One region of the Streptomyces sp. NPDC051636 genome, then DNA from elsewhere that is predicted to be linked to it. Evidence: riboswitches for the same ligand, from Rfam matches in the RefSeq annotation. Region 1 holds a riboswitch; the other holds the start of a gene.
The links. A riboswitch is a leader RNA that binds a small molecule or an ion and turns the genes downstream of it on or off. The one in region 1 is predicted to bind S-adenosylmethionine.
Positions count from the first base shown of each region.

Region 2: another riboswitch for S-adenosylmethionine. It lies ahead of thrC (threonine synthase); the one in region 1 lies ahead of ACIBBH_RS01450 (aminotransferase class V-fold PLP-dependent enzyme).

Region 1 is NZ_JBITDA010000001.1:303,029-310,384, forward strand. Features, by position in the region: gene trpD (anthranilate phosphoribosyltransferase) at 1-889, shown strand, start outside; gene ACIBBH_RS01440 (PRC-barrel domain-containing protein) at 1,039-1,395, shown strand; gene ACIBBH_RS01445 (hypothetical protein) at 1,430-1,603, shown strand; SAM riboswitch class IV at 1,681-1,797, shown strand; gene ACIBBH_RS01450 (aminotransferase class V-fold PLP-dependent enzyme) at 1,977-3,338, shown strand; gene ACIBBH_RS01455 (Lrp/AsnC family transcriptional regulator) at 3,415-3,696, opposite strand; gene ACIBBH_RS01460 (rhomboid family intramembrane serine protease) at 3,693-4,436, opposite strand; gene ACIBBH_RS01465 (hypothetical protein) at 4,592-4,831, shown strand; gene ACIBBH_RS01470 (NYN domain-containing protein) at 4,868-6,211, shown strand; gene ACIBBH_RS01475 (NlpC/P60 family protein) at 6,425-7,356, shown strand, end outside.
Region 2 is NZ_JBITDA010000014.1:48,226-55,581, forward strand. Features, by position in the region: gene ACIBBH_RS23820 (cold-shock protein) at 1-48, opposite strand, end outside; gene ACIBBH_RS23825 (MoaD/ThiS family protein) at 491-766, opposite strand; gene thrC (threonine synthase) at 763-2,046, opposite strand; SAM riboswitch class I at 2,065-2,220, opposite strand; gene ACIBBH_RS23835 (glucosyl-3-phosphoglycerate synthase) at 2,386-3,330, shown strand; gene ACIBBH_RS23840 (trehalose-6-phosphate synthase) at 3,403-4,803, shown strand; gene otsB (trehalose-phosphatase) at 5,083-5,958, opposite strand; gene ACIBBH_RS23850 (DUF3263 domain-containing protein) at 5,995-6,228, opposite strand; gene ACIBBH_RS23855 (extracellular solute-binding protein) at 6,264-7,356, opposite strand, start outside.

The DNA of each region.
Region 1 (7,356 bases):
GCGCGCCAAGGGCGAGACCGTCGAGGAGATCACCGGCGTGGTCCGGGCGATGTACGAGCACGCCAATGTGATCGAGGTGTCGGGCCGCACGGTCGACATCGTCGGCACGGGCGGCGACGGCGCGAAGACGGTGAACATCTCCACGATGTCGGCGCTCGTGGTGGCCGGCACGGGCGCGAAGGTCGTCAAGCACGGCAACCGGGCGGCCTCCTCGGCGTCGGGCTCGTCGGACGTCCTGGAGAAGCTGGGCGTCAATCTGAACCTGACACCGCTGCGGGTGGCCGAGGTCGCGGAGGAGGCGGGCATCACCTTCTGCTTCGCGGTGAAGTTCCACCCGGCGCTGCGTCATGTGGCCGCCGCCCGGGCACAGTTGGGCATCCGGACGGTCTTCAACGCCCTCGGGCCGCTGACCAACCCGGCGAAGGTGAAGGCCCAGGCGGTCGGCGTCGCGGACCCCCGTCTGGCGCCGATGATCGCGGGTGTCCTGGCCGAACGCGGCAACTCCTCCCTGGTCTTCCGCGGCGACGACGGCCTCGACGAGCTGACGACGACGTCCACGTCACACGTCTGGGTGGTGCGCGACGGCAAGGTCGTCGAGGAGAGCTTCGACCCGCGCGACGTCGGCATCGAGCTGGTGCCGGTGGAGGCCCTGCGCGGCGGTGATCCGTCGTACAACGCGGAGGTCGCACGCAGGCTCCTCGACGGTGAGGCGGGCCCCGTACGCGACGCCGTCCTGCTGAACTCGGCGGCGGCCCTGGTGGCCCTGGACCCGACGGAAGAGCCGCTGGCCGAGCAGATTCGCGCCGGGATGCGCAAGGCGGCCGAGTCGATCGATACGGGGGCGGCCAAGCGGACCCTCGACCGCTGGGTGGCCGCGAGCAACGCGTGACCTCGAGCGGTCGCGGGAGGTGCCGGGTCGGGTACTCGAGCCGTCGGCCGAAGGGGTGGCGGGAGTAGAGTGAAGACGTGGCAGCTCTCCCGCGGCCGCTCCGCTTCCGCCTGCGGTGTCCGGGAGGGGCGGTCCCCAAGGAGCGAGACATGATCCACTCAGCCGATGTCCGCGAGTGGCGCAACCACGACGTGATCGATCCCAGGGGCCGCAAGATCGGGGCCCTCGAAGCGGTGTACGTGGACACCGCCACCGACGCGCCTGCCATGGCGACCGTCCGCACCGGGCTGCCGACCCGGCACCGGCTGGTCTTCGTCCCGCTCGACGAGGCGACTCTCGGACCCGGTTACGTGAAGGTGGCCCATTCCCGGGCGCAGGTGAAGAAGGCGCCTTCCATCGGCACGGACGACGTCCTGCCGGTCGAGCGGGAGCACGAGATCTTCGAACACTACGACAGGCCCTACCAGGCCGACGCCGACCACGGACGCCGTCTCGCGCGCGGCTGACCGGACCGGGTGGAGAGCGAGGATGTGGTCACCGATGGCACTCTTCCTGTTCCTGATCCTCGTTGCCATCGTCCTGGGACTCATCGGCGTGGCAGTGAAAGGCCTGTTCTACCTGCTGATCATCGGCGCCGTGGTGCTCCTCGCCGACTTGGTCCTGTTCGGCGTGCGCTGGTCCCGGCGTTCGCGTCGGCACCACTTCGTCCGCTGATCCCGACGCCAGGAGGGTGTCCCGCGATCCGGACACGAGTTGCGGGCCGGTGATCGGGTCACGTACGTTCTTCTCCAGGTCATGAGTGACAGTCATGAGGCCCCGGCCGACTGTCCGGCAACCCTCCGTCCGTGGCGGGGTGCCCCGGGTGAAGACCAGGCCGTAGGCAGCGAGGTCTACGGCAAGCGCGGACCCCTCGCGGCTCTTTGAACGAGCGCAGTACCAGGGGTCCTGGTCGTCGAGGGAGCCTTCTGTGAGCAAGCGAATGCGATAGGGCGTAGAGCCCCGCCTCCGCATACCCCTTTCCCTTCCCCACGCTCGAGCCGTGCGCGCTCGCGTGGCGGTTTCGCCTTGCCTCTCACGGGAGTTCGCCATGTCCGTCCCCACCGTCGCCGCCGACCAGTCCGTCTGCACCCCGCTGCCCGTTCTGGGCCGGGACGTCACCGTGCCGCTCGTCACCGGCGGGGAGGTCACCTACGCCGCGCTCGACTACGCGGCCAGCGCCCCCGCGCTCCAGCGGGTCTGGGACGACGTGGCGGCGTACGCCCCGTACTACGGCAGCGTCCACCGCGGTGCCGGGTACCTCTCCCAGCTGTCCACGGACCTCTTCGAGAACGCCCGGAAGACGGTCGCCGAGTTCCTCGACTGCCGCCCGGCCGACCAGGTGATCTTCACCCGGTCCACCACCGACTCCCTCAACCTGCTCGCCGCCGCGCTGCCCGCCGACTGCCAGGTCTTCGTCTTCGAGACCGAGCACCACGCCTCGCTGCTGCCCTGGAAGGACGCGCGGGTCACCTACCTCAACGCCCCGCGCACCCCGCGGCAGGCCGTGTCGACGCTGGAGCGGGCTCTCGCCGACCGCGACCCCCACGGCCCGGCCCTGGTGTGCGTCACCGGCGCCTCGAACGTCACCGGCGAGCTGTGGCCCGTACGGGAACTGGCCGCCGCCGCCCACGCGCACGGCGCCCGGATCGTGCTGGACGCCGCCCAACTGGCCCCCCACCACCCGGTGTCCGTTCAGGACCTGGACGTCGACTGGGTCGCCTTGTCCGGACACAAGCTGTACGCCCCGTTCGGCTCCGGCGTCCTGGCCGGCCGCGCCGACTGGCTGCGCGCGGCCGAGCCGTACCTCGCGGGCGGCGGCGCCAGCCGCAAGGTCACCCGGCGCACGGACGGGGGGGTGGACGTGGAGTGGCACGAGAGCGCGGCGCGGCATGAGGCGGGCTCGCCCAACGTCATCGGCGCCTACTCCATCGCCTCCGCGTGCAAGGCGCTGACGGAGGCCGGCTTCGACACGCTGGTCGCCCGGGAGCGGCACCTGATCGAGAAGGTCCGCGCGGGCCTCGCCGAGGTGCCCGAGGTCCGGGTCCTCTCCCTCTTCGGTGACGACGCCCCGCGCGTCGGCGTGATCTCCTTCGTCGTCGAGGGCTGGAACAGCTCCCACTTCGCCGCCGCGCTCTCCGCGGAGTACGGCATCGGCGTGCGCGACGGCCTGTTCTGCGCCCACCCCCTCGTGCGCACCCTGCTGGGCAGCGACGCGCAGACGCAGGGCGAGTGCGGGGCTCCCGAGGCCGCGCCCGGGGAGAAGTCCCTCAACGCCATCCGGGTCAGCTTCGGCGCGGGTACGCCGGACGAGCACGTGGAGCGGTTCGTGAACGCGGTGAAGGAGCTGGTCCGGGACGGCGCCAAGTGGCGGTACCGCACCGAGGACGGGCGCTGCGTCCCGGCCGTCTGATCCCGGTACGCCCGGGGCCCTGGGCAGGCTCGGCGCGCGTTCGGTCGTCCCAGCAGTCGTAGTAGTCCTAGCAGTCCTAGTTGTCCAGCCCGATCGCGAACGCCGCCTCCAGGTCGTGCTGGGAGTAGGTACGGAACGCCACGTGCGTGTCGGTGGCCTCCACACCAGGGATCTTGCTGATCCGGCCCGGGATGACCTCGGCCAGGTCCTCGTGCCGCTTCACCCGGACCATGGCGATCAGGTCATAGGTGCCGGTGACGGAGAAGACCTCGCTGACACTGTCCAGCGCGGCGATCTGCTCCGCGATCTCGGGAATCCGGTCCACGCTGGTCTTGATGAGCACGATCGCGGTGATCACGGCTGGTTCTCTCCCTCGGGGGCCGGAGCTGGGGCGGCCTTCACTTTAGTCGGCCGCCCGAACCGCACCCACGCGAAGACGAAGCCCAGCGCGAAGCCGACCAGGTGGGCCAGGTAGGCCACCCCGGGGCCCTGCGGGGCACGGCCCGCCGCCAGCCACTGGAGGGCCGCCCAGAAGGGGAGCACGACCCAGGCGGGGAAGCGCAGAGGGAGGAAGAACAGGAAGGGCAGGAGACTGGTGACGCGCGCGCCGGGGAACAGGTAGAGGAACGCGCCGAGGACCGCCGAGATCGCCCCGGACGCCCCCACCAGGGACTGCTCGGAGGCGGCGTTGGCGGCGGCGTACCCGAGCAGCGCCAGGTAGCCGCAGCCGACGTAGAACAGGGTGAACTGCACGCGGCCCATCCGTTCCTCGGTCATCGCCCCGAAGACGTAGAGGAAGAGCATGTTGCCCAGCAGATGCACCCAGCTGCCGTGCACGAACAGAGCCGTCGCCGGAGTGAGGGCCTCCCGGGCCGGGCCGTCGAACAGCTCGGCGGGGATCACGCCCCAGCGCCGGAAGTAGGCCCGCTGCACGGCGAGCAGCTCGCCGCCGGAGCCGTACGCCGGATTGAGCCCCGCCGCCGGGCCGAGCAGGAAGAGCAGGCAGCACAGGCCGATCAGGGCGTGCGTCATCGGCGCCGTCGAGCCCCGGACCGTCCTGAAGGTCCGGGCGGCCACCGCGCTCCAGTTGCTGATCATGACCACAGAGCATGACGTAACGGGGCGCAAGCGAACAGACCGCCTCGCCGCCGCGGACGGAGGGGCGGCGGGTACGGGCCAGGCCGTAGGGTTACGAGCCATACGCGTCGCCAGGACGACGTGTCACGGACACTAGAAGGAAGCGAACAGTCACGATGCCGGTTCCCCTGCCGACCGCCGAGACCCGGTGGCGCTGCACCCTCTGCGGCAACCTCACCCGATTCGACGTGACCCGCTCGTCGAAGGTCGTCGAGTACGTCCACCTCGACCTCGCCGGTGAGCCGAAGATCGAGGAGCGCGAGGTGGTCAGTGAGACCATCGAGTCGGTGCGCTGCCGCTGGTGCAACGCGGTGGACCAGGTGGAACTCGTGGACAGGCCGGGCGCCGACTCCTGAGCGGGAGACGGTCCCACAGGTATTGGGGTGTGACGGATGGTGGAGACCACAGGCGGGGGGCCGGGCGACGGCACCGCCGAGGTGCTTGACCGTCCGCTGCCCGAGGGCGTGCGACGGCGGGTCGTGCAGATCGTCTCGGACGGTTTCGGCGGACTGACGGTGGCCGAACTGCCCGCCCAGCTCAGGCAGTACGCCCGCTTTGCCCCCAATCGCCGTGCCAAGTTCGCGGGCAACGCGATGGCCGCAGCGCTGGAGACCGACCCGCTGTTCCGCCAGCGCATCGCAGAGAAGCTCAGAGAGGCCCAGCCGGAACTCGCCGGCGCCCTCGACTCAGGCTCCCCGCCCCCGGCCGCGGACCCGCTCGACGTGGCGGCCGCGGCCTACGTACTGCGCCCCGCGGGCTGGGTGAAGCTGGTGACCGCGGCCGGCGAGGAGGCCCAGCGGGCCGACGCCGAGCGGGCCGGTGAGGAGAGCCGCGCCGAGCTGGAGCGGCTGCGCGAGGAGCTCGACCGGGCCCGTGAGCAGACCCGGGCCGAGACCGAGCGGCTGCGCGCCGAGCTGGACGCGGCGAAGAGGGAATCGGAATCGCTTCACCGCAAGCTCCGCGCCGCCCTCAGCGACGTCAAGCGCGGCGAGGCGGCGCTGCGCAAGGCGCAGGGCGAGATCGAGGCGGTGCGCGCCGAGCGGCACGCCCAGGTGTCCGCCGCGGAGAGCGAGACCCGGCGGCTCAAGGCCCGCCTGGGCGAGGCCGAGGCCGCCCTGGAGGCCACGCGCAGAGCAGCGCGCGAGGGGCGCAGTGTCGAGGACATGCGCGTCCGGTTGCTTCTGGACACCCTGCTGGACGCGACCCAGGGGCTGCGCAGGGAACTGGCGTTGCCGCCGGTGTCGGTGCGGCCGGCGGAGACCGTGGACGCGGTCGAACCGGGACGAATGACCCCGAAGGACATCGCCGCGCGGGCGTTGTCCGAAAACGACCCCGCGATCCTCGACCAGCTTCTCGCCCTGCCGCAGGCGCACTTGGTGGTCGACGGTTACAACGTCACCAAGACCGGCTATCCCCAGATGCCCCTGGAGAAGCAGCGCCTGCGGCTGCTCGGCCAGCTCTCCCAGCTCGCCGCGCAGACCGGCGCCGAGGTGACGTGCGTCTTCGACGGGGCCGAACTGGCCGCTCCCGTTCTGCTTGCCCCGCCGCGCGGTGTACGCGTGCTTTTCTCCAAGCCGGGTGTCACGGCCGACGAGCTCATCCGTCAACTGGTGCGCGCGGAGCCTCCGGGCCGCCCGGTCATCGTCGCCTCGACCGACCGCGAGGTGGCCGACGGGATCGCCAAGGCGGGTGCGCGTCCCGTGGCTTCTGCGGTGCTTCTCAAGCGGCTGTCCTGAAAACGCCAACGTAGAGGTTTAACGCCCGAATTGGCGGAACTGTCACGCAACGTAGTGTCAGGCGGGCATCACTCCATGTGGGTTCAGTGCAAAGAATGCATTGCGTCACGAGGTTTTTTGGTGTGAGGATTTGATCTGATCACAAGAGGGTCACTAGGGTCTGGCCTCGAACCTCCGAGCGGGTGATCACTCACGAGAAGGAGTTCGCCTGTCGTGGCGTCCCACCGTCGACCCAAGCAGCCCAGCCGCACGCGTGTGACCGTGCTGACCACCGCAGCCGCCGCTGCCGTCGCGCTCAGCGCGAACGCCGCCAATGCCGCGCCCGGCGAGAAGCTGAGCAAGAGCGAGGTCAAGGCCAAGGTCGACAAGCTCTACGAGCAGGCGGAGCAGGCCACCGAGAAGTACAACGGGGCCAAGGAGAAGCAGGAGAAGCTCCAGAAGGAGATCTCCACCATCCAGGACAACGTCGCCCGCGGCCAGGAGGAGCTCAACAAGCTGCGCGACGGCCTGGGTTCGATGGCCACGGCCCAGTACCGCTCCGGCGGCATAGACCCGTCCGTCCAGCTCTTCCTGTCCTCCGACCCGGACGACTACCTCGACAAGGCCTCCACGCTCGACCAGTTGAGCAGCCAGCAGGTCGAGGCCCTGAAGAAGATTCAGGACAAACAGCGCGAACTCGCCCAGGAGCGCGCCGAGGCCACCGAGAAGCTCAAGGACCTCGCCTCCACCCGCACCGAGCTGGGCAAGAAGAAGAAGGAAGTCCAGGGCAAGCTCGCCGATGCGCAGAAGCTGCTCAACACCCTGACGGCGAAGGAGAAGGCGGCCCTCGCCGCCGAGCAGCAGCGCGCCAGCCGCTCCTCCGCCGACCGTGTGGACCTCGGCGGCACCAAGGCCGCCTCCGGCCGGGCCGCCGCGGCCTTCTCCGCCGCCCAGAGCAAGATCGGCTCGCCCTACGTCTACGGTGCCTCCGGCCCCTCATCGTTCGACTGCTCGGGCCTGACCTCCTGGGCCTACGCCCAGGCCGGCGTCTCCATCCCGCGCACGTCCGAGGCTCAGGCCACCATCGGCACGCGTCTGTCGATGAGCGAGCTCCAGGTCGGCGACCTGGTGTTCTTCTACGGAGACCTCCACCACGTCGGCCTCTA
Region 2 (7,356 bases), on a different contig from region 1:
GCCGTACCCCTTCTCCGCGTTGAACCACTTGACGGTGCCCTGAGCCATGCCTAACTCCCCTATTACTGGCCCTTGCACAGATCCACACTTCGCGGACCCGGGTCAGACCTCACCCCCCAATGGTTTGGGGGCGTGCGCCGGAACGCGTCGACCGCGGCTGAATGTATCTGTCCAACTGCCGTCTGCAACAGGTCAATCGGACGAGAATTCCGGCCGGGCCCGGTCGGAAATCTGCCAAAAATTCGGCGGAATTCGGGGCAAGTCGGGCTCCACAAAAGGCACAAAAGCCGCAAAAAGCACGCACACTTTGGCTACATCTCATCGGGTGTGCGGCACGAATCCAGGGCTTGCGGCCCGGGCTCGGGAGCGTGTTCCCCAACTGTACCGCGCTCAATCACACTGAATTGCCCCCTCCGCTTCTCTCACGGAGGGGGCAATTCGATGAACTCTCGGTAACTGGTGTTACCGATGGTAATGATCGGTCATTCGGTCAGCCGCCGGCTACGGCCGGAATGATGGAGACGCCCGCGCCGTCCGGGGTCGCCGTCTCCAGGCCCTGCTCGAAGCGCACGTCGTCGTCGTTGACGTACACGTTGACGAAGCGGCGCAGCTTGCCCTGGTCGTCCAGGACACGGGCGGCGATTCCGGTGTGGTTCTTCTCCAGGTCGGCGATGACCTCGCCGAGGGTCGTGCCCTCGGCGCTCACCTCGGCCTGGCCGCCCGTGTAGGTGCGCAGGATGGTCGGGATACGGACGGTCACGCTCATGCGAGGCCAGCCTCTCGGAAGGAGTCGAGGTTCGGGCGGATCGTAGCGGTCAGGCCGGTGCCCGCCACCGCGTCCAGGGTCTTCAGGCCGTCGCCCGTGTTGAGGACGACCGTCGTCTTGGTGGGGTCGAGGACACCGTTCTCGATCAGCTTGCGCGTGACGCCCACCGTCACGCCGCCCGCCGTCTCCGCGAAGATCCCCTCCGTGCGGGCCAGCAGCTTGATGGCGTCCACCACCTGCTCGTCCGTCACGTCCTCCACCGCCCCGCCGGTGCGGCGCGCGATGTCGAGGACGTACGGCCCGTCGGCCGGGTTGCCGATCGCCAGCGACTTGGCGATGGTGTTCGGCTTCTGCGGGCGTACGACGTCGTGTCCCGCCTTGTACGCGGTCGACACCGGCGAGCAGCCCTCGGCCTGGGCGCCGAAGATCTTGTACGGCCTGTCCTCGACGAGCCCGAGCTTGATCAGCTCCTGCAGACCCTTGTCGATCTTCGTGAGCTGTGAGCCGGAGGCGATCGGGACGACGATCTGGTCCGGCAGCCGCCAGCCGAGCTGCTCGCAGATTTCGTACGCCAGGGTCTTGGACCCCTCCGCGTAGTACGGCCGCAGGTTGACGTTGACGAAGCCCCAGCCCTCGCCGGCCGGGTCGCCGATCAGTTCGGAGCAGAAGCGGTTGACGTCGTCGTAGTTGCCCTCGATGCCGACCAGCTCGCCGCCGTAGACCGCGGCCATGACGACCTTGCCCTGCTCCAGGTCGTGCGGGATGAACACGCACGAGCGGAAGCCGGCCCGGGCGGCGGCGGCGCCGACGGCGCCGGCGAGGTTGCCGGTGGAGGAGCAGGAGAGGGTGGTGAAGCCGAAGGCGCGCGCCGCTTCCAGCGCCTGTGCGACGACACGGTCCTTGAAGGAGTGCGTCGGGTTACCGGAGTCGTCCTTCACATACAAACCGCCGGTGACGCCGAGCTCGCGGGCGAGGTTGTCGGCCTTGACGAGCTTGGTCCAGCCGGGGTTGATGTTGGGCTTGGTCGCCACATCGGCCGGGACGGGCAGCAGCGGGGCGTAGCGCCAGATGTTCGCGGGTCCCGCCTCGATCTGCTTGCGGAGTTCCTCGGTGTCGTAGGCCGAGAAGTCGTAGGCGATCTCGAGCGGGCCGAAACACTCCTCGCAGGCGAAGACCGGGCCGAGCGGGACCCGGTGGCCGCACTCGCGGCAGCTCAGCGCCGCTGCGGGGCCGAGGTCTACGGTGGAGTCGGTGGTGCTTGCAACAGTCTGCACAGCCATGTGAGGCGAGGCCCTTTCTCCTCATCTTCCCCACGACGCATCTCGCCGTGAGACGGATTTGGCACCTTCCCTAGCCGGGAGCCTCGCTGAAATGATCAACACTGATCTACGAGACCGGCTGGAGGGTTGCCGGGGCTTCAACGGGCCGTGTCCCTCTGCCCCTCTGGATGAGCGGTATGTGGTTGTACGCACAACGACCCCCGACATGCGATGGTCATCAGCGTTGTTCAAGACTGTAACCGAAGGCCAGGACAGTTGAGATAGCCGTCCGAACCGCGAGATGGATCACATACCACCCGATCCGCAGCTCGCCGAGAGAACGCAGAGGAGCCGCGCACTGTGCTGAAGGAAGTCGAGCGCTGGCTGAGCACCCGCTCCTGGTCCGTGACCGATCGCCCGCTCCACAAGATCCTGGCCGCCAAGCAGCGCACGGGCCAGTCGGTCAGTGTCGTGCTGCCCGCTCTCAACGAGGAGGAGACGGTCGGCGACATCGTCGCCATCATCCGTCACGACCTGATGCAGCAGGTCCCGCTCGTCGACGAGATCGTGGTCGTCGACTCGGGGTCCACCGACCGCACCTCCGAGGTGGCCGCCGCGGCCGGCGCCCGGGTCGTCCATCGCGACGACATCCTGCCGCGCATACCGGCCGTGCCCGGCAAGGGCGAGGTCCTGTGGCGCTCCCTGCTGGTCACCGGCGGGGACATCGTCTGCTTCATCGACGCCGACCTGAAGGACTTCTCCTCGGACTTCGTCTCGGGGATCGTCGGCCCGCTGCTGACCGACCCGGAGGTGGACCTGGTCAAGGGCATGTACGACCGTCCGCTCGGTGGGGCGGCGGGCCAGGGCGGCCGGGTCACCGAGCTGATGGCGCGCCCGCTGCTGAACATGCACTGGCCGCAACTGGCCGGGTTCGTGCAGCCGCTCGGCGGCGAGTACGCGGCCCGCCGCTCGCTGCTCGAGCAGCTGCCCTTCCCCGTCGGGTACGGCGTGGAGCTGGGCATGCTGGTCGACGCGCTGCACCTGGTGGGTCTGGACGCCCTGGCCCAGGTGGACGTCGGGGTCCGCAAGCACCGGCACCAGGACGGGCAGGCGCTGGGCCGGATGGCCGCGGCGATCTACCGCACCGCCCAGCTCCGGCTGGCCCGCGGGCACCTCATCCGTCCCTCCCTCACCCAGTTCGAGCGGGGCGAGGACGGCTTCGAGCCGCGCACCTTCTCCGTGGACACGGAGGAGCGGCCGCCGATGGTGGAGATCGCGGAGTACGCCGAACGGCGAGTGGCCTGACCCCGGTGGTGTCACCCGACCGGGGAGGGGCCGTACGTTTGAGCGTTTCCGGGCCGGGCTAGGTTGAGGCTTATGGCTTCCACGGCTTCCACGCACGGTGCTGAGGTGCTGGTCGCGTCCAACCGCGGCCCGGTTTCGTACGAGGTACGCCCCGACGGCTCGCTGCACGCCAAGCGGGGCGGCGGCGGACTGGTCTCCGGGCTGTCCGCGATCGGCTCGGACGCGAACGCCCTGTGGGTGTGCGCGGCGCTGTCCGACGGCGACCGCGAGGCGGTACGGCGCGGGGTGGGCGAGGCCGGCGTACGGATGCTGGACATTCCGGCCGACGTGTACGCCGACGCCTACAACGGCATCGCCAACTCGGTGCTGTGGTTCGTCCACCACATGCTGTACCAGACGCCGCTGGAGCCGGTCTTCGACGCGGAGTTCCGCCGCCAGTGGGTGTCGTACGAGGCCTACAACCGGGCCTTCGCGGAGGCGCTGGCTCAGGAGGCGGCGCAGGGCGCGGCGGTGGTCATCCAGGACTACCACCTGGCCCTGGCTCCCCGGATGCTCCGCGAACTCCGCCCCGACCTGCGCATCGGCCACTTCTCGCACACCCCCTGGGCCCCGCCGGACTACTTCCGCCTCCTCCCCGACGACATCGCGGCCGAGCTGCTCGGCGGGATCCTGGGCGCGGACCGGGCGGCCTTCCTCACACAGCGCTGGGCGGACGCGTTCACCGACTGCTGTCACGCCGTCCTGGGCCCCGGCATCCCCACCGGTACGCGCATCGGCGTGCACGGGCTGGGCGCGGACGCGGACTTCCTGCGGCAGCGGGCGCACCAGCCGGACGTGAACGAACGGATGGCGGCGCTGCGGACGGAGATCGGCGAGGGGCGGAAGGCTGTCGTCCGGGTCGACCGCACCGAGCTGTCCAAGAACATCGTGCGCGGGCTGCTGGCCTACCGGCAGCTCCTCGACGACCACCCGGAGTGGCGCGAGCGGGTGGTGCACGTGGCGTTCGCCTACCCCTCGCGGCAGGACCTCGCGGTGTACCGCGACTACACGGCTCAGGTGCAGCGGGTGGCGGAGGAGATCAACTCCTCCTACGGCACGCCCGGCTGGACCCCGGTCGTCCTCCACGTCAAGGACGACTTCGCCCGCTCCCTCGCCGCGTACCGCCTGGCCGACGTGGCCCTGGTCAACCCCATCCGGGACGGCATGAACCTGGTCGCCAAGGAGGTCCCGGTCGTCTCGGACGAGGGCTGCGTGCTGGTCCTGTCGCGCGAGGCGGGGGCGTACGAGGAGCTGGGCGAGGACGCGGTGACCGTGAACCCGTACGACATCGGCGGCACGGCCCGCGCCCTGCACCAGGCGCTCACCATGCCGGACGGCGAGCGCGCGGAACGCACGAAGCGACTGGCCGCCGCGGCCACCGCGTTGCCGCCGGCGCGGTGGTTCCTGGACCAGCTGAGGGCCCTGGACACCTGATCCCGGCCGGGCGCGGCGGCGTGGCCCTGCCCACCCTGACCCGGCAACGACGTGACCGGGGCGGCCGACACGTCGGGCAGCGGGCGACGGCCGGGCAACGGTGGCTGCCGCCGCGGCGGCACGTCGGTCACGCGCGGCAGCGGGCGTGCGGTCGGCAGTCTGCCACTTGGCGGCCGACGGCCGGGCGACGGCAGCCGGCCGACCGCTGACGGCACGGGGCCGCAACGGGCAACCAGCGGGCGACGGCGTGGCCGCCGGGTGGCTGAGGCGCTGCGCCGGTCAGCCCAGGGCTGCCGCGAGCCGTCGGAGCAGGCCCACGACTCCCTGCGGGCCGTCCACCACCAGGTCCGCCCGTTCCGCGAGCTCCGTCACCTCCGTGCTGCCGCTGCACACCAGGAGGCCGGGCACACCGTCGGAGCGGAGTTTGTCGACGGCGGCGAAGGCGGGGAGGTCGCCGAGGTCGTCGCCGGCGTAGAGGACGGACTCGGCGCCGGCCTCGCGGACGTACTCCAGGAGGGCGACGCCCTTGTCCATGCCGGGCGGGCGGAGTTCGAGGACCATGCGGCCGGGCTCGACGATGAGGCCGTGCCGGGTGGCGAGGTCCGTGAGGGGTTCGCGCAGGGCCTCGAAAGCGGCCTGGGGGTCGTCGGCGCGGCGGGTGTGCACGGCGACGGCCCGCCCTTTCTCCTCGATCCAGGTGCCGTGCCAGGCGCCGATGCGGTCGAGGAAGCCGGGCAGTTCGGCGCGGACGGCGGTGACGCCGGGGTGCGGGGCGGGGGCGCTGACGGTGCCGGTGACGGCGTCCCAGCGTTCGGCGCCGTAGTGGCCGAGGACGACGAGGTGCTCCAGGCCGGGGACGCCCGCGAAGCCGCCGTACCGCACGGCGACGCCGGCCGGGCGGCCGGTGACCACGGCTACGGCGGCCACCTTCGGGGCGAGGGCGGCGAGCGCGGGGACGGCCTCCGGGTGGGCGCGGGCCTGGTCGGGGTCCGCGACGATCGGGGCCAGCGTCCCGTCGAAGTCGAGCCCGATCACCGCCGATCGGGGGCGCTCGAGCAGCGCGCGCAGCCCGTCCCGCCCGGCCTGGGTGGCGGGGGTCGGCAGCGGGTCCATCGGGTTGTCCGGGTCCGTCGAGTCCGTCGTGTGGATGCCCATAGAGCGACCTTATCCACGCAGGCCCGGATGCACTCCTCAGCGCTGGGAGCGGCGCTCCTCCCGGACCCGGCGCAGGCGGTTGACCGTGACCGGGTCGTGGGCCAGGGCGCGCTCGTCGTCGAGGAGGGCGTTGAGGAGCTGGTAGTAGCGCACGGGGGGCAGGCCCAGTTCCTCGCGTATCGCGCGTTCCTTCGCGCCGGGGCCCGGAAAGCCCCGGCGTTCCAGGGCGAGGATGTCCTGTTCGCGTCGGCCCAGCTCGTCCCGTTCCATGTCCTGAACGCTAACGCGGGGCACTGACAGGCGGCTCAGCCCGCGGAGCCGCTGTCGGCCGAGGTGGCCGCCGACTGGAGGCGGCTGAGGACGCCGGCGGGGCTGCCGCCGGGGGTGACGGCCTGGCCGATGGTCTTCTTGACGTCGGCGCTGACCGATGCCCAGGAGGTCTTGCCGACGGGGTAGAGCTCGGAGGTGGGGAGCTCCTCGAGGAAGGGCCGCATGGCCTTGTCCCGGGAGGAGCCGGCCATGACGTCGGACGCGGAGCTGGTGACCGGCAGCAGACCGTACCGGCGGGAGAAGTCGAGGACGTTCTTGTCGCTGTAGACGAAGTTCAGGAAGTCGCCTGTCTGCTCGGCGTGGCCGTTCTGTTTGAACGCCATCATCCAGTCGGCGACGCCCATGGACGCCTTGGCCTGCGAGGTCCGGCCCGGCATCGGCACCATGCCGAACTTCACGCCCTTCTTCCTGGCCTGCTGGATCAGCGTGGGGTGCCCGTTGAGCATGCCGACCTGCCCGTCGGCGAAGGCGGCGAACGCGTCGGCGCGGTTGAGCTTGCCGGGGGCGACCGGACCGGTCAGGCGCTTGCCGACGAGTTCGTCCTTGAGCCAGGTGAAGGTCTGCACGTTCTGCGCGGAGGAGATGGAGTAGCCGCCGATGTCGTCGGTGTAGCCGCCGCCCCCGCTGAGCAGCCACTGCATGGTCTCGGCCTGGGCCTCCTCGGGGCCGAGCGGCAGCGCGTAGGGGTACTTCACTCCCCGGGCCTTGAGCTTCTCGGCGTCGGCCGCGAGCTCGCTCCAGGTGGCGGGCGGGGTGAGGCCGGCCTTGGTGAAGAGGGTCTTGTTGTAGAAGAGCACGCGCGTGGAGGCGGCGAAGGGTATGCCGTACTGCGTGTGGTTCCACTGGCCGGCCTCGGCGAGCTGGGAGAGGAAGTCGGCCTGGACGGGTATGGAGAGCAGCTCGGAGGCCTCGTACAGCTTGCCCGCGGCCGCGTAGTCGGCGTAGGCGCCGATCTGGGCCATGTCGGGTGCCTTGCCGGCGGTGACCATCTCCTTGACCTTGCGGTCGACGTCGTTCCACGAGTAGACGGTGACGTCGATCTTCACGCCGGGGTGCTCGGCCTCGTAC